One region of the Thermohahella caldifontis genome, then DNA from elsewhere that is predicted to be linked to it. Evidence: predicted binding sites of a transcription regulator. Region 1 holds the regulator's gene; the other holds the start of a gene.
What was found. Region 1 encodes FliA, which starts transcription of late flagellar genes. Its sites were predicted from a motif close to CTAAAGTTNNNNNNNNNNCNGCCGATA; they were not measured.
Positions count from the first base shown of each region.

Region 2: a site for FliA is predicted at 9,741-9,767, ahead of fliD (flagellar filament capping protein FliD). Genes of this name have one in related genera too.

Region 1 covers NZ_CP154858.1:378,835-393,293, forward strand. Annotated here, with positions in the region: gene fliR (flagellar biosynthetic protein FliR) at 1-243, shown strand, start outside; gene flhB (flagellar biosynthesis protein FlhB) at 253-1,386, shown strand; gene flhA (flagellar biosynthesis protein FlhA) at 1,467-3,641, shown strand; gene flhF (flagellar biosynthesis protein FlhF) at 3,655-4,902, shown strand; gene AAIA72_RS01850 (MinD/ParA family protein) at 4,946-5,761, shown strand; gene AAIA72_RS01855 (RNA polymerase sigma factor FliA) at 5,783-6,514, shown strand; gene cheY (chemotaxis response regulator CheY) at 6,606-6,989, shown strand; gene AAIA72_RS01865 (protein phosphatase CheZ) at 7,004-7,792, shown strand; gene AAIA72_RS01870 (Hpt domain-containing protein) at 7,804-9,156, shown strand; partial or broken gene AAIA72_RS01875 (chemotaxis protein CheA) at 9,111-10,343, shown strand; gene AAIA72_RS01880 (chemotaxis response regulator protein-glutamate methylesterase) at 10,361-11,524, shown strand; gene AAIA72_RS01885 (flagellar motor protein) at 11,534-12,271, shown strand; gene motD (flagellar motor protein MotD) at 12,273-13,043, shown strand; gene AAIA72_RS01895 (ParA family protein) at 13,176-13,958, shown strand; gene AAIA72_RS01900 (chemotaxis protein CheW) at 13,968-14,459, shown strand, end outside.
Region 2 covers NZ_CP154858.1:838,926-857,152, reverse strand. Annotated here, with positions in the region: gene AAIA72_RS04135 (TIGR04283 family arsenosugar biosynthesis glycosyltransferase) at 1-404, shown strand, start outside; gene AAIA72_RS04130 (TIGR04282 family arsenosugar biosynthesis glycosyltransferase) at 397-1,047, shown strand; gene AAIA72_RS04125 (methyltransferase regulatory domain-containing protein) at 1,044-2,642, opposite strand; gene AAIA72_RS04120 (tetratricopeptide repeat protein) at 2,651-4,621, opposite strand; gene AAIA72_RS04115 (flagellin) at 4,640-6,736, opposite strand; gene AAIA72_RS04110 (flagellin) at 7,084-9,186, shown strand; gene AAIA72_RS04105 (flagellar protein FlaG) at 9,270-9,704, shown strand; gene fliD (flagellar filament capping protein FliD) at 9,814-11,787, shown strand; gene fliS (flagellar export chaperone FliS) at 11,804-12,202, shown strand; gene AAIA72_RS04090 (histone deacetylase family protein) at 12,218-13,141, opposite strand; gene AAIA72_RS04085 (bifunctional acetate--CoA ligase family protein/GNAT family N-acetyltransferase) at 13,269-16,016, shown strand; gene AAIA72_RS04080 (recombination-associated protein RdgC) at 16,006-16,920, opposite strand; gene acs (acetate--CoA ligase) at 17,114-18,227, shown strand, end outside.

The sequences.
Region 1 (14,459 bases):
CTGTTTGCGGGGGCGCTGATGATTGCCCTGCCGGCCGTGACGGCGCTGCTGCTGGTCAACGTGGCCTTTGGTGTCATGACCCGGGCCGCCCCTCAGATGAACATCTTTTCCATCGGTTTCCCGGTTTCCGTGGTGCTCGGGCTGTTGTTCTTCTGGATCGGTACGGCGGATTTTCTGCCCCATTTCAATGCCCTGACGGAGGACACCCTCCGCTTCATGCAGACAGTGCTGGATACACCCTAGGAGCATGACATGGCCGAGACGGACAGCAGTCAGGAAAAAACCGAACAACCGACCCCGCGAAAACTGGAGAAGGCCCGCGAGGAGGGTCAGATTCCGCGTTCGCGGGAGCTCAATACCATGGCAGTGCTGCTGGCCGGGGCCGCCGGCTTCTTTTTCTTCCGGAATGTGATCGGGGACGGCATGGCGCGCCTGTTCCGCGGCAATTTCAGCCTGGGGCGCGACGATGTGCTCGATCCGGCGACGATGATCCGTCAGTTGCACGACTCTTTTCTGGACGCTCTGCTGACCTTTCTGCCCCTGCTGGTGATGCTCTGGATTGTCGCCATCCTGTCATCCATCGGGGTGGGGGGGCTGTTGTTCAGCAGCAAGGCGCTCATGCCCAAGTTCAGCCGCCTCAATCCGCTGGAAGGACTCAAGCGCATGTTTTCGGTCAAGTCCGTGGTTGAGCTGGTCAAGGCTATCCTCAAGACGGTGGTGGTCGGTGGCGTGGCCTGGCTGGTGCTGATGAATGTGCTGGATGACCTGCTGGCCATCAGTGCGCAGTCGCTCAGGCCGGGAATCGCCAGCGCCCTGTCCATTCTGGCATGGAGCTTTCTGTTTCTGGCGGCTTCTCTGGTGCTGATTGCGCTCATTGATGTGCCGTTCCAGATGTACGATCACCAGAAGAATCTGCGCATGACCAAGCAGGAGATCAAGGACGAATTCAAGGAAACCGAGGGCAAGCCCGAGGTCAAGCGGCGGATCCGTGAACTGCAGATGGAGATGGCCCAGCGTCGCATGCTGGAAGAAGTGCCGAAGGCAGATGTGGTCATCACCAACCCGACTCACTATTCGGTGGCCCTGAAATATGATCCCGACAGTGACGGGGCGCCGATTGTCGTTGCCAAGGGCGTGGATTTCATGGCTCTGAAAATCCGCGAGATCGCCAGGGCGCACGGGGTGGAACAGGTGGAGGCGCCCCCGCTCGCCCGGGCCGTCTATTACCACACTGAAGTGGATGAAGAAATTCCTGCCGGGCTCTATGTGGCCGTTGCACAGGTGCTGGCCTATGTGTTCCGCCTGCGTGAGTATCGCAAGGGGCGCGGTGAGCGTCCGCAACCCATACGCGATGTGCCCATCCCGGACGATCTGCGCCACGACTGAACTGGCCTGATCTTTGCAGAAATCAGTCAGGGGTTCCGTCATTGACGGGAATTCGACAGTGACTGATTGAAGAGAGGCGCATGGCGAACAGTGCAGCACTGAACACCGTCAGAAGTCTGGCGCAGGGGAACCTGGGGATTCCTCTGCTGCTCATGGCTCTGCTGGGCATGATGACGCTGCCCGTTCCGCCCTTCATGCTGGACGTGCTGTTCACCTTCAACATTGCACTCTCTCTGGTCATCCTGCTTGTCTGCGTTTATGCGCTGCGTCCGCTGGACTTCGCCATTTTTCCGACGGTGCTGCTCGTGGCGACCCTGCTAAGGCTGGCACTCAACGTGGCTTCCACGCGTGTGGTGCTGCTCCGGGGGCATGAGGGCGAGGATGCCGCCGGCAAGGTGATTCAATCCTTCGGAGAGGTGGTCATTGGCGGCAACTATGCCGTTGGCCTGGTCGTCTTTGCGATTCTGATGATCATCAACTTCGTCGTGGTCACCAAGGGCGCCGGTCGTGTTTCGGAGGTCAGCGCCCGGTTTACCCTGGATGCCATGCCGGGCAAGCAAATGGCCATTGATGCGGACCTCAACGCGGGGCTGATTGATCAGGAAGAAGCCAAACGCCGTCGGGCGGAAGTGGCCGCCGAGGCCGATTTCTACGGGGCCATGGATGGTGCATCCAAGTTCGTGCGTGGCGATGCGGTGGCGGGCCTGCTGATCCTGGCCATCAACCTGATCGGCGGCCTGTCCATCGGCGTCATGCAGCATGACCTGGCCTTTGCCGATGCGGTTCAGAAGTATGCCCTGCTGACCATCGGTGACGGTCTGGTGGCGCAGATACCCTCCCTCCTGCTGTCCACGGCTGCGGCCATCATGGTGACGCGCGTGTCGACCCAGCAGGACATGTCCCATCAGGTCGTGGATCAGATGATCCGTTCACCCAGAGCGCTGGCCGTGGCTTCGGCCATCCTGGCCATCATGGGACTGATTCCGGGCATGCCCCATCTGGCATTTTTGTCCCTGGCTCTGGCCACCGGTGTGCTGGCGTGGTGGTTCAGTCAGCGTGCACGCACGCCTGAGGCGGTGGAAGAGGGCAAGGGGCCTGCTCCCCGGGCAGGCGGCGGAGGCGGGGTGCCGCCTGCAGGCCCGGCAGGCCCTGCGCTGGAAGGCGGATCAACCGAGGCGTTGCCACAAGGCGCACCGGCAGGAGAGCTGGGCTGGGATGATGTGGCCAACGTGGATCTGGTGGGGCTGGAAGTGGGCTACCGGCTGATTCCGCTGGTGGACAAGAGTCAGGGTGGCCAGCTGCTCGGTCGGATCAAGGGTGTACGCAAGAAGCTGTCTCAGGAGTTGGGCTTTCTCATGCCTTCCGTGCACATCCGGGACAACCTGGATCTGGTACCCAACGGATACCGTATCACGCTCATGGGGGTGCCGGTTGCAGAGGCTGAAATTCATCCGGATCGGGAAATGGCCATCAATCCCGGCCAGGTTTTCGGGCAGCTGGACGGTATTCCGGGCAAGGATCCGGCATTCGGACTGGAAGCGGTGTGGATTGATCCTTCTCTTCGGGAGCAGGCCCAGACCCTGGGCTATACCGTTGTGGATGCCAGCACTGTTGTCGCCACGCACCTGAATCAGGTCCTGCTCCGGCATGCGCATGAGTTGCTGGGGCACGAGGAAGTCCAGCAATGGCTGGAACAGCTCAGTCGCAAATCGCCCAAGCTGGCGGAAGAACTGGTGCCGAACACCGTCAGTATCAGCCAGTTACTGAAGGTACTTCAGAATCTGCTCAAGGAAGACGTACCCATCCGGGATATGCGGACCATTGCCGAGGCCATCGTCAATGCCGAAACCAAGAACCCGGATACGGACACCCTCACGGCTGCCGTGCGCGTCGCCCTGCGACGCCTGATTGTCCAGCGCATCTGCGGTAACGATCCGGAACTTCCGGTGATCACCCTGGATCCGAAGCTCGAGCAGATCCTGATGAAGTCCATGCAGCAGGCACAGCAGGGGGGCGCCACCGAAATGGGGCTGATTCTGGAGCCCGGTCTGATGGAAAAACTGCAGCGCTCGCTCAGCGAAGCGGTGCAAAAGCAGGAAATGATGGGCAAGCCGGCGGTGCTGCTGGTTTCCAACGTGCTGCGTCAGGCCATGGCGCGCTTCGTGAGCATGGTGGTGGAGCGCCTGCATGTCCTGTCATATCAGGAAATTCCCGACAACAAGCAGATTACCATTGTAGCGACCATTTCCGAGTAGGAGGGGAGTGATCATGAACGTGAAGCGATACATAGCACCCAATATGCAGGAAGCGCTCAAGCGTGTGCGTGAGGAACTGGGCGCCGATGCCATGATCCTCTCCACCCGAAAAGTTCCGGAAGGCATGGAAGTGGTCTGCGCACTGGATTACAACCCGGAACAGGCCCACCAGGAGGCGCCGGTCTCTGCACCCCGGCCGGATGCCGAGGTGGCCCGGCGTCATGCGACCCGCCGGGCCCTGCTGGATGAAGAGCTGGAGCGGGCGCGTCAGCGTATTCAAAAGATTCAGGCAGGCGGTGAGCCGGAGGTTGTCGCCAGGCGTGAAGACGCGGCAAAAGAGGTCGGTGTTCCTGCTGGCGGAGATGCCGCGAAGCCAGACGGGCTGGTGAGTGAGGCGCTGGCCGCCATGCAGGCCGAGATTGCAGCACTTAAGGTACTGTTGTCGGAATCAGCAGAACGCCCGGTTCGTGATCCTGTGGACATGCGATTGACCGGGCTCGGGTTGACGGAAGAACTCAGCAGCCGGATTGTCAGGAATCTGCCGGCAGGTGACGAAGAGGCACGCTGGCAACTGGCCCTCAAGGCGCTTGCCGCCATGGTGCCGGTCATGGACCTGGATGAATCCGAACGGCCTTGTGCCCTGGCACTGGTCGGGCCCACAGGGGCAGGAAAAACCACCACGATTGCCAAGCTGGCGGCCAGATGGATTCAGCTGCATGGACGAGAGGGGCTGGCCCTGGTAACCACGGATTGCTACCGTGTGGGTGCCGCATCCCAGCTCCTGACGTTGGGGAAATTGCTTCGTGTACCGGTTCATGTTGTACCGGAAAACGGTTCCCTGAAAGCGGTTCTGGACAGTCTGGCGGATCACCGGCGGGTTCTGATCGATACGGCCGGGCTGACATCCCGGGATCCCAATGGCGAACGTCAGGTCAGATCGCTGCAATCATGCGGGCGGCGTGTCAAAAAAATTCTTGTATTGTCTGCAGTTAGCCAGGCACAAGTCATGAAATCCAACTATCATTACTATAAAATGCTCGGGCTGTCCGGTTGCGTCATCACAAAACTGGATGAAGCCTGTGCACTGGGGCAGGCTTTGGGGTTGAGTATACAGGAACAGTTGCCCATTGCCTGCTACACTGACGGTCAACACATCGCGCGGGATCTTCATCCGGCCACGGGGCAAAGTCTGGTTGCACGGGCAGTGACGCTGGACAGACAGGATTCCCCACACACCGCCCGGGCCGGGCTGGTGGGCTGAGCCGGGAAGGCGCTGAACATGATGTATAGGAGCAGTGTCGAACATGAGTAAACCTCACCCGGTACAGGTTATTGCCGTCACCGGTGGCAAGGGGGGCGTTGGCAAGAGCAACGTTTCCGTCAATCTCGCCCTGGCATTGAGCAGTCTGGGCAGGCGAGTCGTGGTGCTGGATGCCGACCTTGGGCTGGCCAACATTGACGTTTTGCTGGGATTGACCGCAAAACGCAACATCAATGACGTGCTCAGCGGCGAATGTTCGCTGCGGGAAATTCTGGTGGATGGCCCTGGTGGCATCAGAATTGTACCGGCATCATCCGGTACCCAGCACCTGACGCATCTGTCACCGCTTGAGCATGCCGGGCTCATCAGCGCCTTCAGCGAGATCAGTGATGATCTGGATGTGCTGATCATCGATACCGCAGCAGGCATCTCGGAAACGGTCATGGCCTTCGTGCGGGCCGCGCAGGAAGTGCTCATGGTCGTGACCGACGAGCCTACTTCCATCACGGATGCCTACGCCCAGATCAAGCTGCTCAACCGGGATTACGGGTTGCACCGCTTCCGCATTCTGCCCAACATGGTTCGCTCGGAACAGGATGCACGGCTGCTGTTCACCAAACTGTCCAAGGTGACCGAGCGTTTCCTGGATGTTGCGCTGCAGTATGTGGGGTTCATTCCCTACGATGATGTGGTGAAGAAGGCGGTCCAGCGTCAGCGGGCCGTCTTTGAGGCCTACCCCCGGGCCAAGGCATCCCTGGCATTCCGGGAGCTGGCGAAAAAGGTGGATGCCTGGCCGTTGCCGAGTGCACCACGCGGGCACCTTGAATTTTTCATTGAGCGATTGGTTCAGGCCAGTTGACAGTTAACGGTAGCAGAGTTCATGGCCTCAACGGGTGTAGCCATGTATAGCGAATCCAGGACACAGCGTGCGGAAGCGCTCGTGCACCAGTATGCACCGCTGGTCAAGCGTATTGCGCTGCATCTGAAGGGACGCCTGCCGCCGAGTGTACAGCTTGATGACCTCATTCAGTCCGGCATGCTGGGCCTGCTCGAAGCGGCGCGCAAGTACGAGGCACAGCGTGGTGCTTCGTTCGAGACCTATGCATCGATCCGGATCCGTGGCGCCATGATCGACGAAATCCGCCGCGGAGACTGGGTGCCGCGCTCTGTGCACCGCAATGCACGTCGTATCGCTGAAGCCATTCATGCCATCGAGAGCCGAACAGGTCAGGATGCTCAGGATGCGGATGTCGCGAGAGAGCTTGGCATCAGTCTGGAAGAGTATCATGCCAGCCTCCGTGATGCCTTGAGCGGACATCTGATCAGCCTGGATGAGCTGACGGCAGATTCGGATGCCGGAATTGAAGACGCCGACCGGATGCCTCAGCCCCAGGATGAAGTACAGAAACAGCAATTTGCCAGCCGGCTGGCGGAGGAAATCGGCAGATTGCCGGAGCGTGAGCGCCTCGTGCTGGCCCTTTATTACGATGAAGAGCTGAACCTCAGGGAAATCGGCGAAGTGCTGGGGGTCAGCGAATCCCGCGTCAGTCAGATTCACAGCCAGGCTGCCCTGCGTCTGCGCGCGCGACTGGCAGACTGGATGATAAAATAGCGATCAGTCAAAAAACTGGATACTCCCCGACAAGCGTCTAGACTTGGTAACTAGACGGAAACTCAATCCAACGTCACCACCGGAGGTTACATTGGACAAGAATATGAAAATTCTCGTTGTTGATGACTTTTCAACAATGAGGCGGATTATCAAGAACCTGTTGCGGGATCTTGGATTCACAAATGTGGAAGAGGCCGATGACGGCAACACGGCCCTGCCCATGCTCAAGACCGGCAAGTTCGATTTTCTGATCACCGACTGGAACATGCCCGGCATGACCGGCATCGACCTGCTCAGGGCCGTGAGAGCAGATCCCAATCTCAAGACGCTGCCGGTCCTGATGGTGACGGCGGAGGCCAAGCGCGACCAGATCGTGGCTGCAGCGCAGGCCGGGGTCAACGGCTATGTGGTCAAGCCGTTCACGGCTGCCGTGCTCAAGGAAAAGATCGAAAAAATCTTTGAACGTTTGGGCTGAAAGGGGCCAGCAGCATGACTGATGAAAAGCAGGGTGTTCCGGCCACTGATACCTCCGAGTTCGAGATGCAGATGAGTCAGCAGGCCGAGGAATTGCTGTCGCATATCCAGAAGGGGGATTTTGCGGCAGCGGTTCAGGTTATCGGTGCGCTGAACGAGACGCGCGACAAGACGCTGTATCGTGAGGTCGGCCGGCTGACCCGTACGCTGCACGACTCCATCCGCAACTTTCACATTGACGCGGGAACCAAGGCGCAGCGGGAAGAGATGTCGAAGATTGCCGATGCCTCCGACCGCCTGGCCTACGTGGTGGACATGACCAACAAGGCCGCCAACAAGACGCTGGATCTGGTGGAAGCGGCCATGCCCATTGCCTCGGAGCTCAAGAACGAGGCCCACGATCTGCGGCAGGAGTGGGAGCGCCTGCGGCGCAAGGAAATGACACCGGACGAATTCCGCGAACTCTACAAGCGAATCGACCGGTTTCTCGCCGACCTGGAAGGCAAGAGTGACCAGGTCTATGGTTATCTTTCAGACATCCTCATGGCACAGGACTTCCAGGACCTGACCGGCCAGGTGATTCAGAAAGTGACGGATCTGGTTCGTCAGGTGGAGGACAATCTGGTCAAGCTGGTGGCAATGGCTGGCAAGGTGGACAAGATCACCGGCATCCGTCATGAGTTCGAAGAGAAGGAAAAGGACGATTCCGAAGGCCACGGGCCTCAGATCAAGGCCGCCGAAATGGACGATGTGGTCAGCGGCCAGGACGATGTGGACGATCTGCTCTCCAGTCTGGGTTTTTGAAGGGGTAAACTATGGCGTTTGATGCGGATGAAGAAATTCTCCAGGATTTTCTGGTGGAAGCCGGAGAAATACTGGAGCAGCTTCAGGAACAGCTGGTGGAACTGGAGCAGAATCCGGATGATGCGGAACTTCTGAATGCCATCTTTCGTGGATTTCACACGGTCAAGGGTGGTGCAGGGTTTCTGCAGCTGGATAACCTTGTGGACTGCTGTCACAAGGCCGAAAACGTCTTCGATATTCTCCGCAACCGCCAGCGCCGCGTCACGCCGGAACTGATGGATGTCGTGCTGCAGGCACTGGACACCGTCAATGAAATGTTCGACCAGGTCAAGATGCGGGAGGAGCCTTCTCCGGCCGACCCTGAACTGATCGCCGCACTGGAGCGCCTGGGGGTGCCGGAAGCGGATGATGAAAGCGCCGAGGCGGAGGAGGCAGCGGTATCCGATGAAGCCCCTGCCGAGGTCACACCCCGGACAGATGACACCGGAAATCAGGAAGTGGGCCTGAGTGACGGGGATATTGAGCTGTTCGTGGAGGCACTTGATGAGGCACCCGCGGCGGACAGCCCGTCCAATGCCCAAGCGTCTGACAGTGATGAAATTACTGATGACGAATTTGAGGCCCTGCTGGATCAGCTGCATGGCCCCGGTACATTCAAGGGGGCTCCCACAGAGCCGCCGGTGCCCCCCCAATCTGACGGGGGCGCAACAGGGGCTGAGAGCGACGAAATCACCGATGATGAATTTGAAGCGCTGTTGGACCAGTTGCACGGCCCGGGCAAATTCGTTGCAGACAAGGTGGCCGGTGATACCGGTAATTCCATGGCCTCACAAGCGACGCCTGCGCCTGAAGCGCCTGCAGCGACATCGTCAGGTGGTGCAGAGGGCTCGGATGACCTGATTGATGATGATGAGTTTGAAGCCCTGCTGGATCAGCTTCATGGGCCGGGAAAATTCGTTCCTGACAAAGTGGCGCCCGCGGAGGGTGCCGCTACCGGTGGTCCGGTCAGTTCTCAGGCCAGCACTGCGCCAGGATCGGAATCTGTTGCGAACGCAAAGGAGAGCAGCGCACCCCCTGCAACCGGGAAGCCGGACAGTCAGCCAGCAACTCAGGGTGGTACCGGGAAGGCGGCGGTAAAGCCGGCTGCACAGAAACCGGCTGCTACAAGCACTGCGGCGGGTGGGGCAGCGGCTCGTACACCCAAGGACAAAGTCACCCCGCCGGCGGCTGCATCGGGATCAGGGGGGCTGGTAAACCTCCGGCTTCCAAGCCCCCTGCAAAAGGCGCGGCCGGCGCGAAGGACGCGGGCATCGCCACGGAAACGACCGTGCGTGTCGACACCAAGCGTCTGGACGACATCATGAACATGGTCGGTGAGCTGGTACTGGTCCGTAACCGGCTCATGCGCCTGGGTGAAGAGCTGGGCGACGAGGCCATGCAGAAGGCCGTGTCCAACCTTGATGTGGTGACCAGTGACCTGCAGTCCGCGGTCATGCAGACGCGCATGCAGCCTATCAAGAAAGTCTTTGGCCGCTTCCCCCGGGTTGTCAGGGATCTTGCCCGCAACCTGAAAAAGGAAGTCAATCTGGTGTTGCGCGGTGAAGACACGGACCTGGACAAAAACCTGGTCGAAGCCTTGTCTGATCCATTGGTTCACCTGGTTCGGAACGCGGTGGATCATGGCATCGAGGCACCTGATGTCCGTGAGGCCAAGGGCAAGCCCCGAGTCGGGCGTGTGGTCCTGTCGGCGGAGCAGGAGGGGGATCACATCTTGCTGTCCATCGAAGATGATGGGGCAGGCATGGATCCCAACGTACTGAGGCGCAAGGCGGTCGAGAAGGGGCTTTATGATGAGGATGCGGCCGAAAGGCTGTCTGACACGGAAGCCTTCAACCTGATCTTCGCACCGGGCTTTTCCACCAAGACCGAAATTTCGGATGTATCAGGTCGTGGTGTGGGCATGGATGTGGTCAAGACCAAGATCACCCAGCTCAATGGCTCCCTGAACATCGACTCGGAACTGGGCAAGGGCACCCGTATCAGCATCAAGGTCCCGCTGACGCTTGCGATCATGCCTACACTCATGGTCATGCTGGAAAATCAGGCCTTTGCCTTTCCGCTGGTCAATGTGGTGGAAATTTTCCATCTGGATCTCACCAAGACCAATATTGTCGACGGTCAGGAATGTATTGTTGTCCGTGAGCATGTGTTTCCGCTGTTCCACATCAAGCGCTGGCTGGTGAAGGGCGCGAAAAACCAGCGTCCGCCACGCAGTGCCCATGTGGTGATCGTGGCCGTGGGCACCAAGCGGGTCGGTTTTGTGGTGGATCAGCTGGTCGGGCAGGAGGAAGTGGTGATCAAGCCGCTGGGCAAGATGCTGCACGGTACGCCCGGCATGGCCGGCGCCACCATCACCGGTGATGGCCGGATCGCCCTGATCCTCGACATTCCGAGCCTGATCGCCCATTACGCCAAGTCCAGCAAGATTTTCGGCAGAAACGGGTTGCGGCCGCGCATCTATGATGAAGATGATGAGGCCATGACGGCCTGACAGAAACAGGAGGACAGGTGTCCATCAAGGTACTGGTCGTAGACGACTCCGGTTTCTTCCGGCGTCGGATTGTTGAAATCCTCAACGGCGTGCCGGGCATTACCGTCGTGGGCACGGCCAGCAATGGCCGGGAGGCCATAGAGCAGGCCAGGGCGCTGAAGCCTGACGTGATTACCATGGATTACGAAATGCCATTGATGGACGGTATTTCTGCGGTCCGTGCCATCATGCAGGAGCAGCCCACACCGGTCCTGATGTTTTCCTCCCTGACCCATGAAGGTGCCCGGGTCACGCTGGACGCGCTGGAAGCGGGTGCCATCGACTACCTGCCCAAACAGTTTGAAGACATCGCCCGGGATAATCAGGGCATTCAGAAAACACTCGCCGACAAGATCCGTGCGGTGGCGCGGGCGCGTTACCGCCTCCGGTCCCCGTCCGGTCCGGCTGCGCCCGCAACCACCGACCGGCAAGCCAGACAGGCGACAGGGGCACGTCCCACTACAGCGACCCAACGGACCACCCGGCCGCAGGGAGCCAAGGATTCTCCCGAGCGCGTGGCTGTCCGAAAGACGCCGGCAGCGTCGTCCACGGGCAAGAAGACAGCAAGGCAGTCCTTTGCCCTGGTCGCCATCGGTACTTCCACAGGTGGGCCGGTTGCCCTCCAGAATGTCCTGACCCCCTTGCCGGCCAACTTCCCGGCACCCATTGTCCTGGTTCAGCACATGCCGGCATCCTTCACGCCGGCGTTTGCGGAAAGGCTGAACCGCTTGTGCAAGATTCAGGTCAAGCAGGCGGAACATGGCGAACAGCTCAGGGCTGGCGTGGCCTATCTCGCGCCGGGTGGTTTGCAGATGATGATCGAACGCTCAGGGTCGCACGGCAAGATCGTCATCAGGGACGGGGGCGATCGCCTCCATTACAAACCCTGCGTGGACGTTACCTTCGGCTCAATCGCCCGGGCCTATCCGGGCAAGGCGCTGGGCATCATTCTCACCGGTATGGGCGCTGACGGCAAGGATGGCTGTCGCCTGATGAAACAGACAGGGTGCCCCATCTGGGCTCAGGACGAAGAAACCAGCGTGATTTACGGTATGCCCATGGCGGTGGCCAAGGCGGGCCTGACAGACGAAATCCTGCCCCTGGATCAGATCGCCCAACGGCTTGTGGAAACGGTTGCCTGATCGATGGACATGCTCAGCCTTATCGGCATTCTGATTGGTCTGATGGCCGTCTTGGGCGGCAATCTGGTCGAAGGCGGACAACTGGGGGCGTTGGTCAATCTGCCGGCGGCACTCATTGTTCTCGGCGGTACCTTCGGTGCCATTCTGCTGCAAACCCCGCTCCCCACCTTCCTCCGGGCGTGGCGCAATTTTATCTGGGTGTTCGTGCCGCCGTATGTCAGTCTGGCAGACGGGATCGAGAAAATCGTCAACTGGAGCCAGATCGCCCGGAAGGAAGGCCTGCTGGGGCTGGAAGCCATTGCGGACAACGAGCTGGATCCCTTCGCCCAGAAAGGTCTGTACCTGCTGATCGACGGCGCCGAATCCGAAGTCATCCGCTCCATACTGGAACTGGATGTACAGAGCCGGGAACAGCGGGATCTGGCCGCCTGCAAGGTCTTTGAAGGCATGGGCGGCTATGCGCCCACCATGGGCATTCTCGGCGCCGTCCTGGGGCTGATCACCGTCATGCGACATCTGGAAGACCCAGCCATGCTGGGGCCCGGTATCGCCACGGCCTTTGTGGCCACCGTTTATGGTGTCGGGTTTGCCAACCTCTTCCTCTTTCCCGTGGCCAACAAGATCAAGGCCCAGGTGCATGCCATGGCACAGTACCGCGAAATGCTCATTGAAGGCATTATCGGTATCTCCGAAGGGGAGAACCCCAAAGCCATCGAACTGAAGCTCAAGAGCTTCATGGAAGGTTGACATGCGCAGACGCCGGATGCAGGAAGAGCCAGAGAACCACGAACGCTGGCTGGTCTCATACGCCGATTTCATCACGCTGCTCTTCGCCTTCTTTGTGGTCATGTACTCCGTGTCTTCCGTCAACGAAGGCAAGTACAAGGTCCTTTCCGAGACACTGGAAGGCGTCTTTCAGGCCACCCAGAAGAGCATGAAACCGGTTCAGGTGGGGCAGACCAGTGCCGCACCAGAACAATCCGAAGTGCCGGTGGTGGAACCCTTTCCCACGCCGGATACAGGTGGGGATGCCCAGGATGCACGCCGTCGCCTGAAAGCCATGGCCGACCAGTTTTACGCGCAGATGGAAGCGCTTATCAGTGATGGCCTGATCTCCCTCAACGAGTCGGATGACTGGCTGGAAATCACGCTTCAGAACAAGGTGCTGTTCGGCAGCGGAGACGCCATTCCCAGGGACGAAGCCTTCCCGTTGATTGATCGGGTGGCAGCCATCCTCAAGCCGTACCCCAACGCCATTCTGGTCGAAGGCTTCACGGACAACCAGCCCATCCGCAGCCGTTTCTACCCCTCCAACTGGGAGCTTTCGGCGGCACGGGCGGCCGCGGTTGTCCGGCTTCTTGTTCTCGATGGCATTGACCCTCAGAGACTGGCTGCCGTGGGTTACGGTGAACAGCATCCCGTCGCCCGTAATGACACGCCTGAAGGCCGCCAGCGAAACCGGCGTGTGGTTCTGCTGGTGTCCAAGGCCAATTCGTCACGGCTGGCGTTACGCCACTGAAAGACGGCATACTATGTGCTTGATCTCTGTCTGCAACGGGTTTTGCCCGTGTTGACGGGTGCCGGACGGCAGGGCATTGCCCGCCTGACGGCCTGACGAGACAGATGGCGGAAAAAGGGTGCCGGACTGATCATGCGAATCTGGGCGATTGCCAATCAGAAAGGGGGCGTGGGGAAGACCACCACTGCCGTTGCGCTGGCCGGAGAACTGGCCCGCAAGGGCAAACGGGTGCTGCTTGTGGATCTGGATCCGCAGGGCTCCATGACCTCCTACTTCAGATATGATCCGGACGCCATGCCCAACAGTGTCTACGACCTGTTCATGCACAAGGGGAAAGTCCCCGCCGATCTGCCCGCCCAGCTTCTCGTGGAAACCGGACATCCGAACGTCCAGCTGATGCCGGCCTCGACGGCCCAGGCCACGCTCGAGCGGCGCATGATTGGCGTGGAAGGCATGGGCCTGATTGTCTCCAGGGCGCTGGCGCATCTCTGGGATGATTTTGATTATGCCCTGCTGGACAACACCCCCGTGCTCGGCGTGCTGCTGATCAATGCCCTGGCTGCCAGCCAGCATTTGCTGATTCCCGTCCAGACGGAATTTCTGGCCCTCAAGGGGCTCGAACGCATGCTGCACACGCTGGGCATGGTCATGAAAAGCCAGCGCAAGACGCTGGGGTTTACCATCATCCCCACCATGTTTGACCGGCGCACCCAGGCCTCCATCCAGAGTCTTGCCGCCCTGCGCCGGCAGCACGGTGAGCACGTGTGGCGTTTTGCGGTACCGGTGGATACCAAGTTCCGGGATGCCTCGCGCCGGGGGATCTTCCCGCAGGCGCTGGATGACCAGACCCACGGGGTCCGGGCCTATCGCCACTTGCTCAGGGATCTGGAGCAGCAACTGGGTCTGGACGGGTAGGGGCGCGGCATGAGCAGTACCGGCCGAAAGAAGGTGGATGAAGCCATCCTGGATTACCTCTCCGATCTGTTGACGCCCCTCGCCGATGACAGGGAGGCGGTCCGGGATGGCGCATCCGACATGGGCGCCCCCACGGGCCCGGAACCGGAATCCGGCATACGGACTCGGAAAAGTGACGGATCTGCGTCCGGCCGATCGCCAACAGCCCGGGAGGTTTCTTCGCCGTCTGCCGCGGCCACCCGTGCGGCGTCACGGCCCCCGCAGCCCGCACGGGTTGCTCTGGCGGAAAAACCCCGCCTGCGTCCGAAACTTGACGTGCGGCTCAGTGTGGCCGTGCCCGACGAAGCGCCTGCCTCGGCAGCCGCACCGGCAGCCCCTGCACCGCTGCAGGAATCCCCCCGGGGCAGGACCCGGGCAGATCAGAAGACACCGTCCTGCCCGGAGACTGGCTCACCCGCGGCCGAACCGCCTGAGACCGGCCGCGCGGAACCGGATAAACCG
Region 2 (18,227 bases), 460 kb from region 1:
CTGAAAAATCGTCGGCAGCATGGGGGCGCTTTGATGTTCGTTTGTCTGGCAAGCATCCGGCGTTCCGGATAATTGAGTGGATGATCTCCTGGCGATCACGTCTGACCGGTATCGCAACAGGGGACCAGGCCATTTTTGTCAAGGCTCAGGTGTTCAGGGGAATCGGAGGGTTTCCGGATCAGCCGCTGATGGAAGATATCGAAATCTGCCGCACCCTCAAGAGCCGATACGGCCGGCCGGTCTGTATACGGGAACCGGTGCTGACCTCCAGTCGCAAGTGGGAGCAGGAAGGTATTCTGAGGACCATATGGCTCATGTGGTCGCTCAAGTTGGCGTATTACCGCGGGGCAAGTCCTGACGTGCTGGTAAAAAGATACTATGGAGCGCGTTATCAGAATGAATGAACCCGTCATTCCGCAGTTGATGATTTTTGCGCGCTGGCCCAGATTGGGAAAGGTTAAAACCCGGTTGGCCGCAACCGTGGGCGATGATCGCGCCCTCGACTGCTATCTGGCGTTGCTGTCTGCCGTTACAAGACAGCTCAAGCCCTTTCAACCCGAGATCTGGTGGGACGCGGAGCCCGAGCCTCAGGGAGCGGAACTCAGCACGCAACAGCTTGAGCTCTTGTCAGCGCTTTCGGCGGGCCTTGGTGAACGAGTGCAGGAGGGAGACAACCTTGGCGAGCGCATGCGCAAGGCCCTGTCCCAAGCTGTCCGGGAAGCCGGGGCGGGCATCATCGTGGGAAGTGATTGTCCTGCTGTTACCGTCGAGCATATCCGGCACGTGATTGAGCAGCTGCGTATCCATGACGTCGTGCTCATTCCTTCTGACGACGGGGGTTACGTCCTGATCGGCAGCCGCGTTGACCTCCCTCAGGCCTTTGACCATGCCCGGTGGGGTACGGGTCATGCGCTGGAAAATACCGTCCAGGCACTCAGCAATGCAGGGCTGTCCATCGGATACCTGCCCGAGCTGTGGGATGTGGATACCTGGGGGGATTGGGAGAGGTGGCAGCGTACCTGTCCGTCCGCCTCCGAAGGGGATTAGCCCACGAGCAACGCATGATCACGCAAGACAGCGAGCCCCAGTCTCACGGCGTCTTTCGCAGCGCCTTCCGGCCTGACCAGAAGTTCCGGTTTGATTCCGAGTTCAGTACCTCGTGACCTCAAAATGCCGGTCAGGGCCACCTCGATTTCGGTCTGGCTGCGCTGGCCATTACAGAGCAGTGCGACTTCTCTGACCAGGGGTTCCAGTCGTACAGTACAGTGCAGCTGGTTGGTGACCTGTCCGGATTCACTGTTCTGAAGCTGTTGGCGTGCGACCGGGCTCAGTAGCGGTGCGGACGAAACCTGATTGGTGCACAGGGGCGGTGATACACGCGGAAAACGGAGATGGCCACCAGCGTAGAGCTCCAGCAGATCCTGACAGAGCTGCAGGGCTTCTTTTTTGACCTCTTCCAGCGGAGTGGAATTGATATCCCGGCTCAGCACCTTGTAGGCATGATGAACCAGATCATTGAAGTTGAAACCGAGCGGCCAGGCATGCCAGAGACAAGTCAAGGCGGCCTTTGTTATGGGGGTGCTGGCCTTGATTTCCTGCCCGGTACCGCGCGAATGAAATTTCAGCTTCTTGTCGGGGGCCAGCGACGCTGTGTCTTCGCGTGCAGGCTTGAAGTCTGAAATGAAATAGAACGGCCGGATACGGTCGGGGTGAATATTCGGATTCACTGCGTTGGTCGAGTGCGTTACCAGCGAACTGCGGAAACTGCGTGACAGCATCAGGTCTGCATATTGTTCGAACTCTTCACGCGCACCGGAGAATGCCAGCAGTTTCTCCTGAAGCTCCGGATTGTGCAGCAGGGGAAAGTTATCCATCATGTGTGCTTCGCCCACGAACTTCAGCTGATGAGTCGCCAGCATGTCTGCGAACTGACTGAAGTACAGCGGGATGTTGAAGGGTTCGTAGTACTCGTGAACCAGGTAACTAGGAGGCAGGGCATCCAGCTGTTTTCTGAATACTCTGGCAATCCTGGCGGTAGGTGTGTCTTCTCTTGAACTGCCCTGTTCGGCCAGCAGGTCTGCGATCTCCTTCAGTGCTTCATGTTGTTCATCAAGACCTTTCGCATGGCGACCATGAAAGCGAATGGCGTGCTTGAGCACATCCCGGAAATGCCAGCCGGGGTAGGTGTTGTAGCTGATATAAGCGATACCCTGAGGGGAAAGCAGATTCCGGATACGCTCAAGAATGGCCGATTGAACACTTTCCGGTACCCAGGAAAAGACACCGTGACAGATGATGTAATCAAAGGGACCGGCATTGTCCGGGAGGTGTTCTATGGATCCGCTGTAAAACTTGATGTTACGGAGTCCGAGGCGGGCGGCACGTTCTGCGGCAACGTCAATCTGACTCGAGCTGATATCGACACCGACAAACTGGCTGTCGGGTGCATTGAGTGCCATGGGGATGAGGTTGTCCCCCAACGCACAACCAATCTCCAGAACCCGGCCATGAGCCGGGTGAACCGGCTGGAGTCCGAAAAGCAGGCCGATGGCCGCCAGCGTTTCCGGATGCGTTTGCAGAAACGCACTGCTTTCGTAGTGCGTTTCATCATAAGCCTTGGCGATGAGGGTTTGACTGTCCATTCGGCCTCTCAGGGTTGCGCGTAAATCACCAGATCAATGGGCTTTTTGAGATTATAGGCGCGTTTGGCGTACCAATCCTGTACGGATTCGGGTTGCCGGTACAAGCTGCTGTGCGCTCCGGCATGGATCAGGCCGATGAGCTTCAAGCCCGTGCTTTTGATCAGTTCGTCCAGGTGGTGGGGCTCGAGGTAATGCCATACACCCCGGAAAAACCGGTCACGCACGCCTTCCAGACTGTAGAAGGCCGGATCCGAGAGAATCGGGAGCCAGTCTGCACGGTGAGCATCCTGCATGATGGCGTGGCGTAACGCCCTGACGCCCTCAATATGGCGCTGATCAAACTGTTCCCGGACCAGCGTCTGGACGATACGTTCCGGGTCATCCTGATCGAACAGGGTGACCTTGAACTTCACCAGCCCTTGGGGATTCACGACACGTGCCATGGCACGCACGGCTTCCAATGGGCTGTCCAGCTGGTTTAACGGGCGGGCGCATTCGAGCACGTCGGGCCGGGCGTTGAGGGCGCCGAGTTGTTGCAGGTCAAGCGGCAGAAACCGGATATTGAATCGGCCGGCTTCAGGGCGTGACTGGGCTGCGGCAATGTTGACCAGAACCGGGTCGACACCGGTGACATGAACATCGGAAAACTGACTGGCAAGCTGGGCTGGCCGCTGCCCGGTCTGGCACTCCGTCACGAGGACATTGAGCGGGCGTTTTTCGAAGTTGAGAACCTGAGTACCCAGTTGTGCACAGAGCAAATCGTGCAGTGACTGGCGCGGGCCCTTGATCCGGACCGCTGCAATGGTGGGCCAGGGGAGGCGGTCTTCATGGCTCATGGCCTCCGTCACGGTTCTGGGCTTGAGCATGTGCTGCCGCAGATCCACACAGCGGGCATGGATGTTCGCAGGTTGCCACAGCGCCTTGTCCATCAGTGGTTCGAGAAGGTCCGGCCAGTGGTTCGGTTCGGTGCCCAGCAGCGCCGGGGCACTCATGCTGCTGTAGAGTGACTGATACATGGCCAGGATCAGGGTCGCACCAACAACAGTTTCAATGGGCTCACGGGTAAACAATGCCTGGCGGATCTGCTCATCCAGCAGGTTCAGAACCTGTTGCTCCTCCTGTGCGACCGGCCAGACATAGCCACTTTGTGCGGCGGCCATGCCCAGTGCAAAGGCGAGTGCCTGTAGGCTTTCACGAAGGGTTCTTGTCTCGGCGGCTTCAGCCAGGATGGCGGTGCGCACGGCAGTGGCGGTTTGTTCCACTTCGGGGCTCAGGATCAGTCCCTTCGCCAGCACCTGGAGGAACAGCATGTCCGAGGCCAGCGTATTGAGGTCTATCTGAGCGTCCGGGATGTCCAGCCGGTAGTGACGGATGAGCAGCGTGTTGGCGAGCGGTGCCCAGGCCCGCGGCCGGCTGCCCGGGTGTTCGATCAGGCTGAGCACCGTGTTGGCCAGTTGCGGATCCCAGTGGTCTGCCTGGAGGTGGGCTGCACAGGTTTCCAGTGCGTCGATGAGCGCCGCATCCTCAAGGCCCTTTTCGTAAAGGGAGCGGTAATGAAGAAAGGCGCCTGCCCAGTTTTCCTGACGGAGCAGGGTGTCTGCAATGCCGCGGAATGCCTGGGCGTGATTGGGCTGAAGAGACAGTGCGCGTTCAAAACTGGTACGCGCCTGGCTCAGCTTGCCATACTGAAGCTGAATGTAGCCCATCTGGGTATGCAGGTCCGCATTTCCCGGTGAACGCTCTATGGCAGTCCTGACCAGTGTTTCAGCCTGTTCAAGTCGGCCCTCTGCGGTGGCGGCAATGGTCAGCAGTGCCTGGGTTTCTTCCGGCAGGGAAGATTCCTTCAGCGCAGTGCTGAGCAACGTGCCGAGCGGCGTTGAGTTGCCGCCCAGAGCGCGCACCTGCTGAACCGCTGCCGCGAGCAGGGCATCAATGGCTTCAGGATGGCTGGCGATAGCCTGAGACTGCCTGGCGTTCATGGTCTGATCCTCTTTCTGTTAACCCTGGAGCAGCTGCAAGACCTGCTGCGGCTGACCGTTGGCCTGAGCGAGAATGGACAGGCCGGCCTGTTGCAGTACCTGAGTCCGGCTCAGTTCGGCCGTTTCGGCTGCGAAGTCCGCATCCCGGATGCGGCTGTTTGCTGCCTGAAGGTTTTCCGCCACAATGGCCTGGTTGGCCACGGTGGATTCAAAGCGGTTCTGGATGGCACCGAGCTGGGCGCGCTGGAAGTTGATCTTCTGCAGGGCGTTGTCCACTGCCGCAAGCGCCTTGATGGCTCCATCCACGGTGGAAATGTCCACATCCCGGATCAACTGGCCGTCTGTGGCGGAGCCGTAAGCGCCCACTTCAAATCCGGCATTGCTGATATTGCCGGTCAGGGTGTCAAGCTGGATCTTGCCGGCTGAAAGCAGTGTGACTGAACCCCGGGCAGAGGTTCCCCCGCTGAGCCCCACATTTGCAGCGGTCAGGCCCGTAAAGTTGTTGACCAGTACATTGCGGCCATCGTCAGCGATCAGGCGGAAGCTGTTGCCAAAGGCTTCGGCCCGTACACCCGACTGGCCGGATTTGTTGTTGACGGCAGTGACAATGGTACGTTGAACATCTGCGGTGCTGTCAGCAGCCGACCAGGCCACATTAATGGTGACACCATTGACGTCAAACGATCCGCCGATTGCCGAGCCAACACCCCCGATGGAGGCATCGCCATTGAGAATGGAGGCGTTTACGACGGCGGTCACGCCCGTCTGATCTGCAACTTTATTGATGGCTGCAGCCTTGGCAATGGCGCTCTGTGCCGGACTGGTAGCAGTCGGTGAGGCGCTGTCATCCGAGGCCAGGCTTGGTCCGACCGGCACGCCATTGATGACGAGATCGCCGGTGGCCATGGCTGCCGCAGGTTGTTCCTGGCTCACCAGGCCACTGTTACTGCCACTGAACGTGCCGACCTGCAGTCCTGCGTTCTTGATTGTGCCGGTTGTGGTGTCGAGCTGGATGTCGGACCCGTCTGTCGAAACGAGAGTGAATGTTCCGGCATAAGTCTGGCTTGCGGATGCGCCGCCACTGGTTGCCAGTCCATAGGCACTGGTGTCGTTGGTACCATCTCCTGTCAGGATAATATTGCGGCCATCTGCGGCAACCAGCTGAATGCCCTTCGTGGGGTTGCCATCGAAGATTGCGGTTACGCCGGTTTGACCGGATTTTTCATTGATTGCGGAGGCTACATTTTCCAGGTTCACTTGGTCGGACAGTAACTTTGACACGCTTACAGAGATACTGATCCCGTTTATCTTGATATTCCCGCTGATATCTGATGCCGGAGTAGAGAATTTTGTTCCCCCAACAGAGTTCTGGTTCACAATTGCCTTAACACCGGTCTGCTCGGTGACCTTATTAATGGCTGCCGCTTTGGCGATGGCACTGCGCTCATTGTCCAGGTTGGAAAAGCTGTCGTCCACGCCCGTTGAAGCGGGTACTGCGATCCCATTGATGACGAGGTCGCCTGCACCCAGGGCGTAGGTTGGTGCAGTGGGGGTGCCGGTTGTAAAGGAAACCGGGTCGGAGCTGATACCGTCGTTGAGTGCGGTCCCCAGTTGATCGGTGGTAGCGCCGTTGATGCCGAAGGTGACGGATTCGCCTTCATTCGGGCCAATCTGGAAGGTGACATCGGTAAAGGTGCCATCCAGCAGTTTGGTGCCGTTGAAGTTGGTCTGGTCAGCGATGCGCTGGATTTCTTCCTTGAGCTGCTGAACCTCTTGGTTCAGTGCCTCTCTGTCAATGGCGCTATTCGTGGCGTTGGCGGACTGCAGGGCCAGATCCCGGATGCGGAGCAGGTTTTCGGTCATGGCACCCAGCGCCCCTTCGGCCGTCTGTGCCAGTGATACGCCATCATTGGCATTTCGGATGGCGACATTGAGGCCGCGTACCTGTGAGGTGAAGCGGGTTGAAATGGCGAGGCCTGCGGCGTCGTCCTTGGCTGAATTGATTCGCAAACCGGAGGACAACCGCTGCAGAGCAATCTGGTTGGCGGCCTGCGACCGATCGAGGTTGCGCTGGGCATTCACCGAGGCGATGTTGGTGTTGATGATCTGAGGCATGATGTTCCTCCTTACGTTATCTTGAACCCGAAGGCGGTTTGCCAAAACCAAAGCCAAAGCCGTGCCAATTTTGATTGGAATGACCTAATGCGCTGTTTTTAAAAGGTCTCAAGATTCAGGGTGTGGGGCGATACAACCCCGCTTTGCCGCCCGAGTGACGGGATTCAGGCAGGGGATTGCCGCCCCGAAGGTTCACAATCTGTTACATAAAACCGGCCGAAAGGCCTAAAGTCCGGCAAAAGGTGGCCGCTAATAGGGGCAACAGGTGATGCGCGTAAAGTCCTTTCCGGACGCAGGCGTGTCTCCCAAATGACCCAACAACAACGGGTGAACCAGGAGAAGCAATCATGCCCCAAGTCATCAATACCAATATCGCGTCCCTGAACGCGCAGCGGAATCTGAGCAACTCTCAACGGCTGGGCGACAGCGCACTGCAGCGTCTGTCCTCCGGTTTGCGAATCAATTCAGCCAAGGACGACGCCGCAGGTCTCGCCATCTCCACACGTTTTGAAGCGCAGACGCGAGGCACCTCAGTGGCGATCCGGAATGCCGGTGACGGTATTTCCCTGGCGCAAACCGCGGAGTCTGCGCTGAACTCCATGGTGACCAACCTGCAGCGGATTCGTGAACTGGCGCTGCAATCAGCCAACGACACCAACACTGGTCTTGACCGGCAGGCGCTGCAGCAGGAAGTCAGCCAGTTGGTGGACGAGGTCAAGAATATTGCTGAAAAAACCAACTTCAACGGCAAGAAATTGCTGGATGGTTCCTTCCAGAATGCCGTTTTCCAGACCGGTGCCAACGTGGGGGATACGATCAAGGTCAGCGTGGGCAAGCTGGATACGACCACTCTGGGTTCTGCAGAGGCAGCGGGTATATCTTCCAATGTGAGTGGGACTGGTTTGGATGCATCGAGTGCGAGCCTCGCCCTCTCTTCCGGTGATCTTGTCATCAACGGTGTTGCCGTGGGGTCCTCGGCAGGTACGGATGATACCGCCTCGGCTTACCTGAAGTCGTCGTCTGCCATTGCCAAGGCGGCTGCCATTAACAAGGTGAGTGACCAAACCGGCGTTACTGCAGTTGTCAATGCGAACACTGTCGAAGGCACTAATGTTACTAACATTGGTACTGCGGCATCAGAGACCGTCAAGATAAATGACGTGAGCATTACGCTGTCTGTCAGTGCAGCTTCGACGCTCGAGGGTGTCAAGACCGAGCTGCAGGGCGTGGCTGACCAGATTAACAGCAAAAAGGACCTGACCGGTGTTTCCGCCAGTGTTGTTGCGACAGACACCGGTTTCAGGGTCGACCTTACGGCAGAAGATGGTCGTAATATCACGATCAACCCGGCGACCAACAATGCGACGACTTATGGTCTGGCTGCAGGTGCGAACGGTGTAGATACGACTTATCTGGGAAATATTACGCTCGTTAGTGAAGATGGGTCCGATATTACTTTGTCATCCAATACCGGGAATATCGACTCGGTTGGTTTTGAAGAAGGTACCTATTCCGGCGTGAACGGTGGTGTGGTCGGTGATGCTTCAAATACGGCAACATCGGCTAGCAACGCTGGCCCAAGGGCAGCGCTTGTCGCAGGTGATCTTACGATAAATGGTGTGGATGTTGGTGCGACTTTGGCGACAGACGACACTGCTTCTTCCACAGAAAATGCGACTTCAGCTATTGCGCTGGCTGCTGCAATAAATCGTGTATCTGATCAGACAGGTGTCACGGCCAAGGTAAATGCGACTACAGTTTATTCTGGTAAGGTGACAGCGGTAGGAGCTTCAACAGCCTTTTCTATTCAAATCAATGGGGTACAGATTTCAGGCACTACCACAAATGATGTGGCTGCAAACCAAGCAACCATTATCGACGCAATAAACGCGAAAGCAGGACAAACAGGAGTACGAGCCGAAGCGCTCGGTTCGGACCAATATAAGTTGGTCGCAGACGACGGCCGTAATATTGATATAGTGGCAGGCACCCCGGGTGACACCGGGTTATCTACAGATACGACTGTGGGTTCTGTAACTCTGGAGTCCGCCGGTCAGTTCACTCTGGGCACCAAGACAGGAGATATTGAAAAATCTGGCTTGAGGGTTGGCACTTATGGTGGCGGCGAATTTGGCCAGAAACTGTCTGACATCGACATCTCGACAGTCGATGGTGCCAACAAGGCCGTCCAGGCGGTGGACAACGCCCTGAAGACCATTACGTCCAAGCAGGCGGAACTGGGTGCCATTCAGAACCGCTTCCAGAACACCATTTCCAACCTGGAGGCCCTGAGTGAGAACCTGCAGGCTGCGAACAGCCGGATCCGTGATGCGGACTTCGCGGCGGAAACCGCCAAGCTGTCCAAGGCGCAGGTACTGCAGCAGGCTGGTATCTCCGTGCTGGCGCAGGCGAATGCACGGCCGCAGCAGGTGCTGTCGCTGCTCCAGTAAGGAGTTGACGGGCAGCTCGCTCCCGGAAGCCGGTCAGGGTAACCTGGCCGGCTGAAGGCACAACGGGCGCAGCGAGGTGATTTATGAATGATCTGAAGTACACGGATCTGGGCAACATGACTCTGGCAGGGCGGGGGCGTCTGAGCGCTCCTGCCCCGTCGGCCGTTGCGCAGCCTCCGGATCAAACGTCACCGGCCCGGGCGCAAGACGTACCTGCACCATCAGCAAAACCGGACTCACCGGATGCTTCACAGAGTGCCGTGGCACGGGAGAAAGCGCAGATCGAGGATGAACGGCAGGCCCTGAAAGAGGCGGTCAGTCATCTCAACGAGTATGTGCAGACCGTGCAGCGGGACCTGAAGTTCGAGCTGGATGATGCATCCGGCAAGACGGTGGTGACGGTGGTGGATCGCCAGACGCAGGAAGTCATACGGCAGATACCCGATGAGGTAGCGCTCAGGTTGGCGCGTAACTTGCAGGATGAACAACCGGTAAATCTGATCAGCACTTCGGTGTAGATCGCGGCAAGCCGAAACACATTTTTACAAAACGGGGCAAAGTTTTGCCCCCTCTTGCCGATAAGATATTTACCAGGGTTCATCCTGTTTTCGTTTTTGGGGGTTCGGTATGGCGAACATTTCTTCCATCGGCATCGGTTCGGGCGTGTTGACCAGTGATCTGATCGACAAGCTGGCGGCTGCCGAGCGCGAACCCACCGAAAAGCGGCTTGATGCGAAGGAAGAAAGCATCAATGCCAAACTTTCGGATCTGGGGCGCATTCAGAGTGCGCTGACGGATCTTCGCATTTCTTCACGGGTGCTGGCGCAGCCGGAGGCGGTCAACAGCCGCATCGCAACCAGCGGTTCTTCGGCCATCAGTGTGACGGCATCGGAAAGTGCGGCATTGGGCAGTTACAGCATTGGTGTTTCCCAGCTGGCAACCAACCATTCCATCGCCAGTGAGGTGGTGGCAGACGCCAACACCACGACCCTCGGCACCGGTACGCTGGCCATTACGGTTAACGGTACCACCAGGAACATCACCATCGACAATTCCAACAACACCCTGCAGGGCATTGCCAACGCCATCAATGGTGAAGACGGGCTCGGCGTCAGTGCGAGTGTTGTGAATACGGGCAGTGGCTATCAGCTTTTGCTGACCTCGGAAAATTCCGGAGCGTCCAATGCCATCAGCATTTCCGTGACGGACAACGACGGCAATAACACGGATACATCCGGCCTGTCCCGCTTCAGTTTTGACGCGACCCAGAAGAACATGACGGAAATGGTTGCGGCAAAGGATCTCAACTTTACGCTCAACGGTATCGCCATCAGCCGCAGCAGCAATACGGTGGACGATCTGCTGGAGGGTCTGAGCTTTACCTTCACCGGAGAAACCACCTCACCGGCAACCGTTCAGGTGAGCCAGGATACGGACAAGGTCGTGGAGCGGGTTCAGGACTTTGTGGACAAATACAATGCCCTGAAGGATATCCTCAACGAGGTGACGGATTTCAATACCACGAGCGGGGAAGCGGGCAACCTGCTGGGCAACTCTGCCGTGCGTACCATCGAGAACCAGATTCGCAGCACCCTGTCCAGCCCGGTGAAGGGCCTGGAAAGTGCCCAGGTGCGGGCACTGAGCGAGCTGGGTATCACCAGTAACAAGGATACGGGCAAGCTGGAGCTGGACAGCTCGGTACTCAAGGCCAAGCTGGCACAGGCGCCGGATGACGTGACGGCCCTCTTTGCCGATCAGGGGCGCACGGATGATCCCCAGGTGAAGTTCGTGCGTGCCACGTCCAAGACGGTACCGGGCAGCTATGCCATCGAGGTGACCCAGATGGCCACCCAGGGCAGTCTGGCCGGCAGTGTGGCCCTCTCCGGCTCGACGGTGATTGATGCCAGCAACGATACGTTCAGAATCAAGGTGGATGGCACCGAGTCCGGTACCATTACGCTGACCCAGAATACCTATTCCAATGCGGCGCTGGTGACGGAGATTCAGAAGCAGCTGGATGCGGATTCTTCCCTCAAGGCGGCCGGAAAGACCGTGAAGGTGTCTCTGGATTCCAGCAATCAGCTGGTGTTTACCTCCGGAACTTACGGTAGCAGTTCCAAGGTGGAAATCACTGCGGTGGATACCAATACCGCCTCCACCCTGGGAATTGCCGTGGGCACCGGCACGGATGGGGTCGATGTGGCCGGCACCATCAATGGCAAGGCGGCCACCGGGCAGGGACAGCGGCTGATTGCCGCAGAAGGCGATCCTTCCGATGGCATTGCCGTGGACATTGTTGGTGGAACGACCGGCCCGCGCGGAAAAGTGACCTATATTGAAGGGGTTGCCGAGCAGCTGATTGACGGGATCAACGGCATGCTGACCGTGGACGGTACGCTGACCGCAGCGATGGAGACCTTCAACAAGCAGTTGTCTCTGATTGCGGAAGAGCGTTCAAAAATGGAGGCCCGTATCGAGGCGCTGACCACACGGTTGGCTAAACAGTTTACGGCAGCGGACATTGTGATTTCCAACCTGAAAAGTACGGAACAGTTTATCAGTGCGCAGCTGGATGCCCTGACCGGGTCGTCGAAAGATTAAAAGAGGTGGAGCAGATATGATGAATGCAGTATCCCAGTATCAGGCGGTCAACAGTCAGACCAGTATCGTGGATGCTGACCGTCACAAGCTGATTCAGCTGCTGTATGACGGTGCACTGGAGCGCATTTCCATGGCCCGGGCACAGATTACGGCGAAGAATTACGAGGGCAAGAACCGCCTGATCAACAAGGCCATTGAAATCATTGGTGGTCTGCGCGGCTTTCTGGACAAGGAGAAGGGCGGCGAACTGGCCGACAATCTGGATGCGCTCTATGACTACATGGAGCGGCGCCTGTTCGAGGCCAATCTGAAAAATGATGTGGCCATTCTCGAAGAAGTGGCCGGGCACCTGCGTCAGATTCGTGATGCCTGGGCAGCCATCCGTGAAGAGGCGCTTGAGCAGGGGCTGGTCTGAGGCCCCTGCATTGCTTCAGTGACCGGCCAGTACCTGCAGGTGCTGGTCCACGCTCTCGGCCAGCGCCTTGAGGTTGTAACCCCCTTCCAGTATGGACAGCACGCGCCCGCGTGCGCTGCTTTTTGCCACATCCATGATGAGACGCGTGACCCAGGCATAGTCCCTGGCCGTGAGGCGCAGGTCTCCGAGCGGATCCAGCTCGTGGGCATCAAATCCCGCCGAGACAAAGATCATCTGGGGTTTGTGGTCCTGCAGCCGGTGCAGCCAGTCCCGTTCCACCGCGCGCCGGAAACCGCGACCGTCCGTTCCTGCCTCCAGCGGCGTGTTGACGATGTGTTCCTGCTCCATGAAATAGTGGCTGTTGGGGTAGTGGGGATGCTGGAATGAGGAACAGACCAGTACCCGCGGATCGTCCTTGAAAATATCCATGGTGCCGTTGCCCTGGTGGACATCGAAGTCAATGATGGCAACCCGCTCCAGTGCGTGATAGTTGAGTGCACGCATGGCGGCGATGGCGACATTGTTGAAGAAGCAGAATCCCATGGCGCGGTTGCGTTCGGCATGGTGGCCGGGCGGGCGGGTGGCGCAGAAGGCGGTATCGAATTCGCCGGACAGGATGGCGTCCGTGGCTTCCACTGCCGCACCGGCAGCCAGGAAGGCCGCACGGAGGGTGTCGGGCATGATGGCGGTGTCCGGATCCACGAAGACCCGACCCTGTGGCGGCTGGATCAGCTCGAGCTGGGTAATGTGGCTGTCCGGGTGAACCTGGGCGATCAGTTCGCGCTGGGCTTCGTCCGGGCGGACAATGACCAGTTCGTCCAGCAGTGCGCTGTCCTGCAGCTGATTGAGTATGGCGGCAATACGGAGGGGACTTTCCGGATGTTCGGGCCCCATGTTGTGTTTTTCACAGTCCTGATGATGGAACAGCGCTGTGGTCATGCCCGGTGTCCTTGTTGTTGTCGTTGTCCTGTAAATTACCCGGCGAAGCTGACAGGGGTCAAGGTCTTTGACCTTCGACCTGAGTAGGATAAGCTGGTCTGACCTCATCTGACCAGGGTACCCGATTGTGAGCACGCGACATCTGGACCGCCTCTTCAATCCCCAATCCATCGTGATTCTCGGGGCATCCGAAAGGGCCTCTAACCTTGGCGGGATGGTTCTTCGCAACCTGATGGCCTCGGATTACAAGGGGCGCCTGGCGGTGGTGAACGAGAAATACGATGAGGTGCACGGCATCCCCTGTTATGCACGGGTACATCATTTGCCGTTTGTGCCGGATCTGGCCATTATCTGTACGCCGCCGGAGACGGTGCCCAAGATGGTGGACAAGCTGGGCAAGCACAAGGTGCGGGCCTGCATGATTCTTACCGGAGGGCTGTCCCGGACGCACAGCCGCAGCGGCCGGCCACTGATGTACTCCGTCCGGGACATTGCAGCGCGCTACCGGATGCGGGTGCTGGGCCCCAATACGGTGGGCTACATGAGCGCGCACCGGCACATCAATGCCACCTACCTGCACATGGGGGTGCTGCCGGGCAAGATTTCCTATATCGGCCAGTCCGGTACGGTGGCGGGTGCGGTGGTGGACTGGGCCCTGCACCGGGAGGTGGGCTTCTCCCATCTGGTGACCCTGGGGGATGGCATTGACGTGGATCTGGATGATCTCGTGGATTATCTGGCCCAGGACCGAAAGACCCAGGCACTGCTGCTGCATATCGAGAACATTCCCAATCCAAGGCGCTTCATTTCGGCGGTGCGTTCGGTCAGTCGCGGCAAGCCGGTCATTGCCATCAAGAGCGGCAGGGTGCCCGAGAGCCAGTGGAAGGTGCATGCGCCGCCGCCGGGGCTGACCCAGGTGGACATCATTTATGATGCGGTGCTGCGCCGTGCGGGGATTCTGCGGGTAAACGGCATGGACGAGATGTTCGATGCCCTGGAAACCCTGTCGCGGATGAAGCCGGTACGCAAGCATTCTCTGGCGGTGTTGACCAATGGCTTTGGCCCCGGGGTGCTGGCGGTGGATCGCCTGGCGAGCCTGAAGGGGGAACTGGCGGAACTGGCCCCCGAAACCATCGAAGCGCTGGCGGACATTCTCCCGCCTTACTGGACACGGCGCAATCCGGTGGATCTCAATTACGATGCCGGGCCGTCCACCTACGCCCGGGCAATCGAGATTCTGGAGAAGGACCCGAACGTCTCGAACGTGCTGGTGATGTTCAGTCCGAGTCTGACCGAGGACTCCCTGCAGGTGGCCGATGCGGTCATTCAGGCTGCGAAGCGCAGTTACATGAACATCTTCACCTGCTGGATGGGCTACGCGACCGTGCAGGATGCCCGCCAGGCGTTCTGGGAGGCGGGTATTCCCACGTTCTTCACACCGGACAAGGCCATCAAGGCCTTCATGCATCTGGTCAACCATCAGAAAAGTCAGGAGCTGCTGCGCCAGACCCCGCGTTCCTATGTGAACCCCTGGGTGGACCGTTCCCGGGCGCGCAAGATTGTCATGGCCGCCTTTGACGCCGGCCGTACGAGCCTGACCAATGAAGAGGCGAGGGCGGTGGTTGCCAACTATGGTATCCGAGCGCTGGAAACCCGTTATTGTCAGACACCGGATGATGTGTCCGAAGTGGTGCGGGAGAAGAAGGGGCCGGTCAATATCAAGATTCACTACACCCCCTTGCAGGAGCCGTTTCTGGGTGAAGACAGGCCCCGGCGACTGTTCAATTCCACGGTCCGGCGCGTCAGCGATCCGGACGCGGTCCGCAAGGCCTGCGAGCAGCTGCGTGCGGATGGCGACCGGGTCTTTTCGCCCGAGGCGTTCGTGGGGTATTCGGTGCAGGATGCCATCAAGGATGCAGGGGGGATTGCCTTCAACATCGGGGTGACCCGTGATGAATGTTTCGGGCCGCTGATCCTCTGTGGCGCGGGGGGCGTGCGCGTGAACGTGCTGGCCGACCGGCAGGTGGCGCTGCCGCCGCTCAATCTGACGCTGGCCGAGGATCTGGTCTCGCGCTCGCACATGTACAGGCTGTTGAAAACCTATTCCTACCGGCCGGAGCAGGACAGCCATGCGCTCTGCGAGGCGCTCATCGCATTGTCCCAGCTGGTGGTGGATCTGCCCGTTATCCGTGGCGTGGAAATCGAGCCCCTGCTGTTTGATCAGGAGGGCGTGGTGGCCGTGGACATGGCCATTGATCTCGGACCGCCAATGCGACCGGCCATCGAGCCCTATCCGGAGGAGCTGCGGGAGTGGATCATTTTGCCGCGCTCCCGGCGCAAGGTGGAAATCCGGCCGGTTCGCCCCGAGGATGAACCGGCGCATATCGAGTTCCATTCGAAGCTCTCACCGGAATCCATCCGCTACCGGTTTTTCCATTACCGCAAGCATCTGAGTCATGATGATCTGGTGCGCATGCTGCACATCGACTACGACCGGGAAATGGCATTCATTGCCGTGGCGGATCGGGGCGATGGTACGGAGGAAACGCTGGGTGTGGTGCGCACCTGGACGGATCCGGACAATATTCAGTGCGAATTTGCCGTGATCGTGCGGGATGACATGCGTGGCGAAAACCTGGGCTGGGTGCTGATGCGCAAGATGATCGAGTACTGTACGGAACGGGGCACCATAGAAATGGTGGGAACGGTACTGCCGGACAACAAGCCCATGCTGCGCCTGGCGGAAAAGCTCGGGTTCGAGATCTGCTATGATCCTGAGGAAGAAGTCATGGCCCTGCGTCTGCCGCTCAATGAGCCGGAGGGCTGGCAGAAGGAGCGCCTGGCGGCGCTCCATGGCGAGACAATCAGCGAATGATGTCGGTCTGGTCTTCGCCGCCCAGGGCGTTGACCAGTGAATCGATCAGATGGCTCAGCTCTGCGGTCATCAGTGCCACGTCGGCGTCAAAGCGCACCATCGGATCTTCGTCCGCATGACGGTCAGCCTTGTCGTCCTGATCCAGCGGCCGGATGGCGCGCAGTTTCAGGTCGTCGCCGGCCACGCAGGCGATGCGGTCATCACAGGACAGGGCAAGGCGGGTGACCAGCATGTCGTCGTCCAGGTGGGCCTGAATGGCATCCGCCAGCTGGCCTGCGCCTTTCACCCGGATCACCGTGTCATCGGATTCGGCACGCAGTTCAGCCTGATCCAGCCAGGTCAGGGGTGAGGGCGCAGTCCCTTCCTTGAGCCAGCCGGTGAACAGGGCCGTCGGGGATTCCCGGGTGGCCAGGAGGCGAACCGGCAGACTGCCCAGGGTCTGGCGCAGGTAGCTGGTGAACTCATCGGCACGGCCTGGTGTGGCAGTGTCGAGTACCAGACGGTTGGCTGAGGTATCGATCCAGGCACGGGTGACCTTCTGACGGGTGAAGGCACGCGGGTACAGTTCGATCATCAGTTCTTCCTTGAGCGCATCCTTTTCCTTCTTGCGCAGTTTCCGTCCTTCCTTGTCTTCAATCATGGCGACCCGTTCGGCCAGCTCGTCCTTGACGACGGATGCGGGCAGCAGGCGCTCTTCCTTACGCAGGGCAATGAAAATGTGCGGTCCCTGCTGATAGACGAGCGGACCATCCGCGCCGGGCGCGGGGGAGGTCCAGCCCATGGAAAACGGCTGGGTCTTGCCGCAGGGCTGAAAGGCGGCTTCGGCAAGCTGAGATTCCAGAAGGTCGGTATCCCACTGGACGGGTTTGGTGAAACTGTAAATGCAGGCGTTCTTGAACCACATGGTCTTGGCTATCTCCTCTTCGGGGCACCGATTATGCGCAAAAGCGCAGGCAGATACCATCTTGACAGGCGTTTAGACATTGGTTGTAAGGGGCAACACGGACGGGCCACACAATGGTATTCTCGGGGGCGTGAGGCTATAGTGAGTTCCGATGGGAATGCACAATAAATAAAACAAACACGAGAGGGAGTCCATGAGCGACCATTCAATCTATCCCGTTCCTGCAGAGTGGGCCGAGAAGGCCTGGATCAACAAAGAAACCTATGCGCGCATGTACGAGCAGTCCATCCGGGATCCGGAAGGCTTCTGGGGAGAGCATGGCACCCGCATCGACTGGATCAAGCCCTATACCAGGGTCAAGGACGTCAGCTACGCGCTGGACGACCTCCACATCCGCTGGTATGAAGACGGTACTCTGAACGCCTGCTACAACTGCATTGACCGGCATCTGCCCCAGCGTGCCAACCAGACGGCCATTATCTGGGAAGGCGACGATCCCAACGATGACGCGCACATCACCTACCAGGAGCTGTACGAGAAGGTGGGCAAGCTCGCCAATGCCATGAAGGCCATGGGCGTGAAGAAGGGCGATGTGGTGACCATCTACATGCCCATGATTCCCGAGGCGGCCTATGCCATGCTGGCCTGTGCCCGCATCGGCGCCGTGCACTCGGTGGTGTTCGGCGGCTTCTCGCCGGAGGCGCTGGCCGGACGGATCGAGGATGGCAAGGCACGGTTCGTGATCACGGCCGATGAGGGCGTGCGCGGCGGTCGTACCATTCCGCTCAAGAAAAACACCGATGCAGCCTGCGAAATTGCCGAAGGCATGGGCCAGAAGGTGGACAAGGTTCTGGTGGTCCGGCGCACCGGGGCAGACATCAACTGGGTGGATGGCCGGGATGTCTGGTATCACGACGCGGTGGCCGAGGCCGCTGTGGAGTGCCCGCCGGAAGAGATGAGTGCCGAAGACCCTCTGTTCATTCTGTACACGTCCGGTTCCACCGGAAAACCCAAGGGCGTGCTGCACACCACCGGTGGTTACATGGTCTATGCCTCCATGACGCACCAGTACGTCTTCGACTATCACGACGGTGATGTGTACTGGTGTACGGCGGACGTGGGCTGGATTACCGGTCACTCCTATATCGTCTATGGCCCGCTGGCCAACGGTGCCATCACGCTGATGTTCGAAGGCGTGCCCAACTATCCGGATGCGTCCCGCTTCTGGCAGGTGGTGGACAAGCACAATGTCAACATCTTCTACACGGCGCCCACGGCCATCCGTGCCCTCATGCGTCTGGGCGACG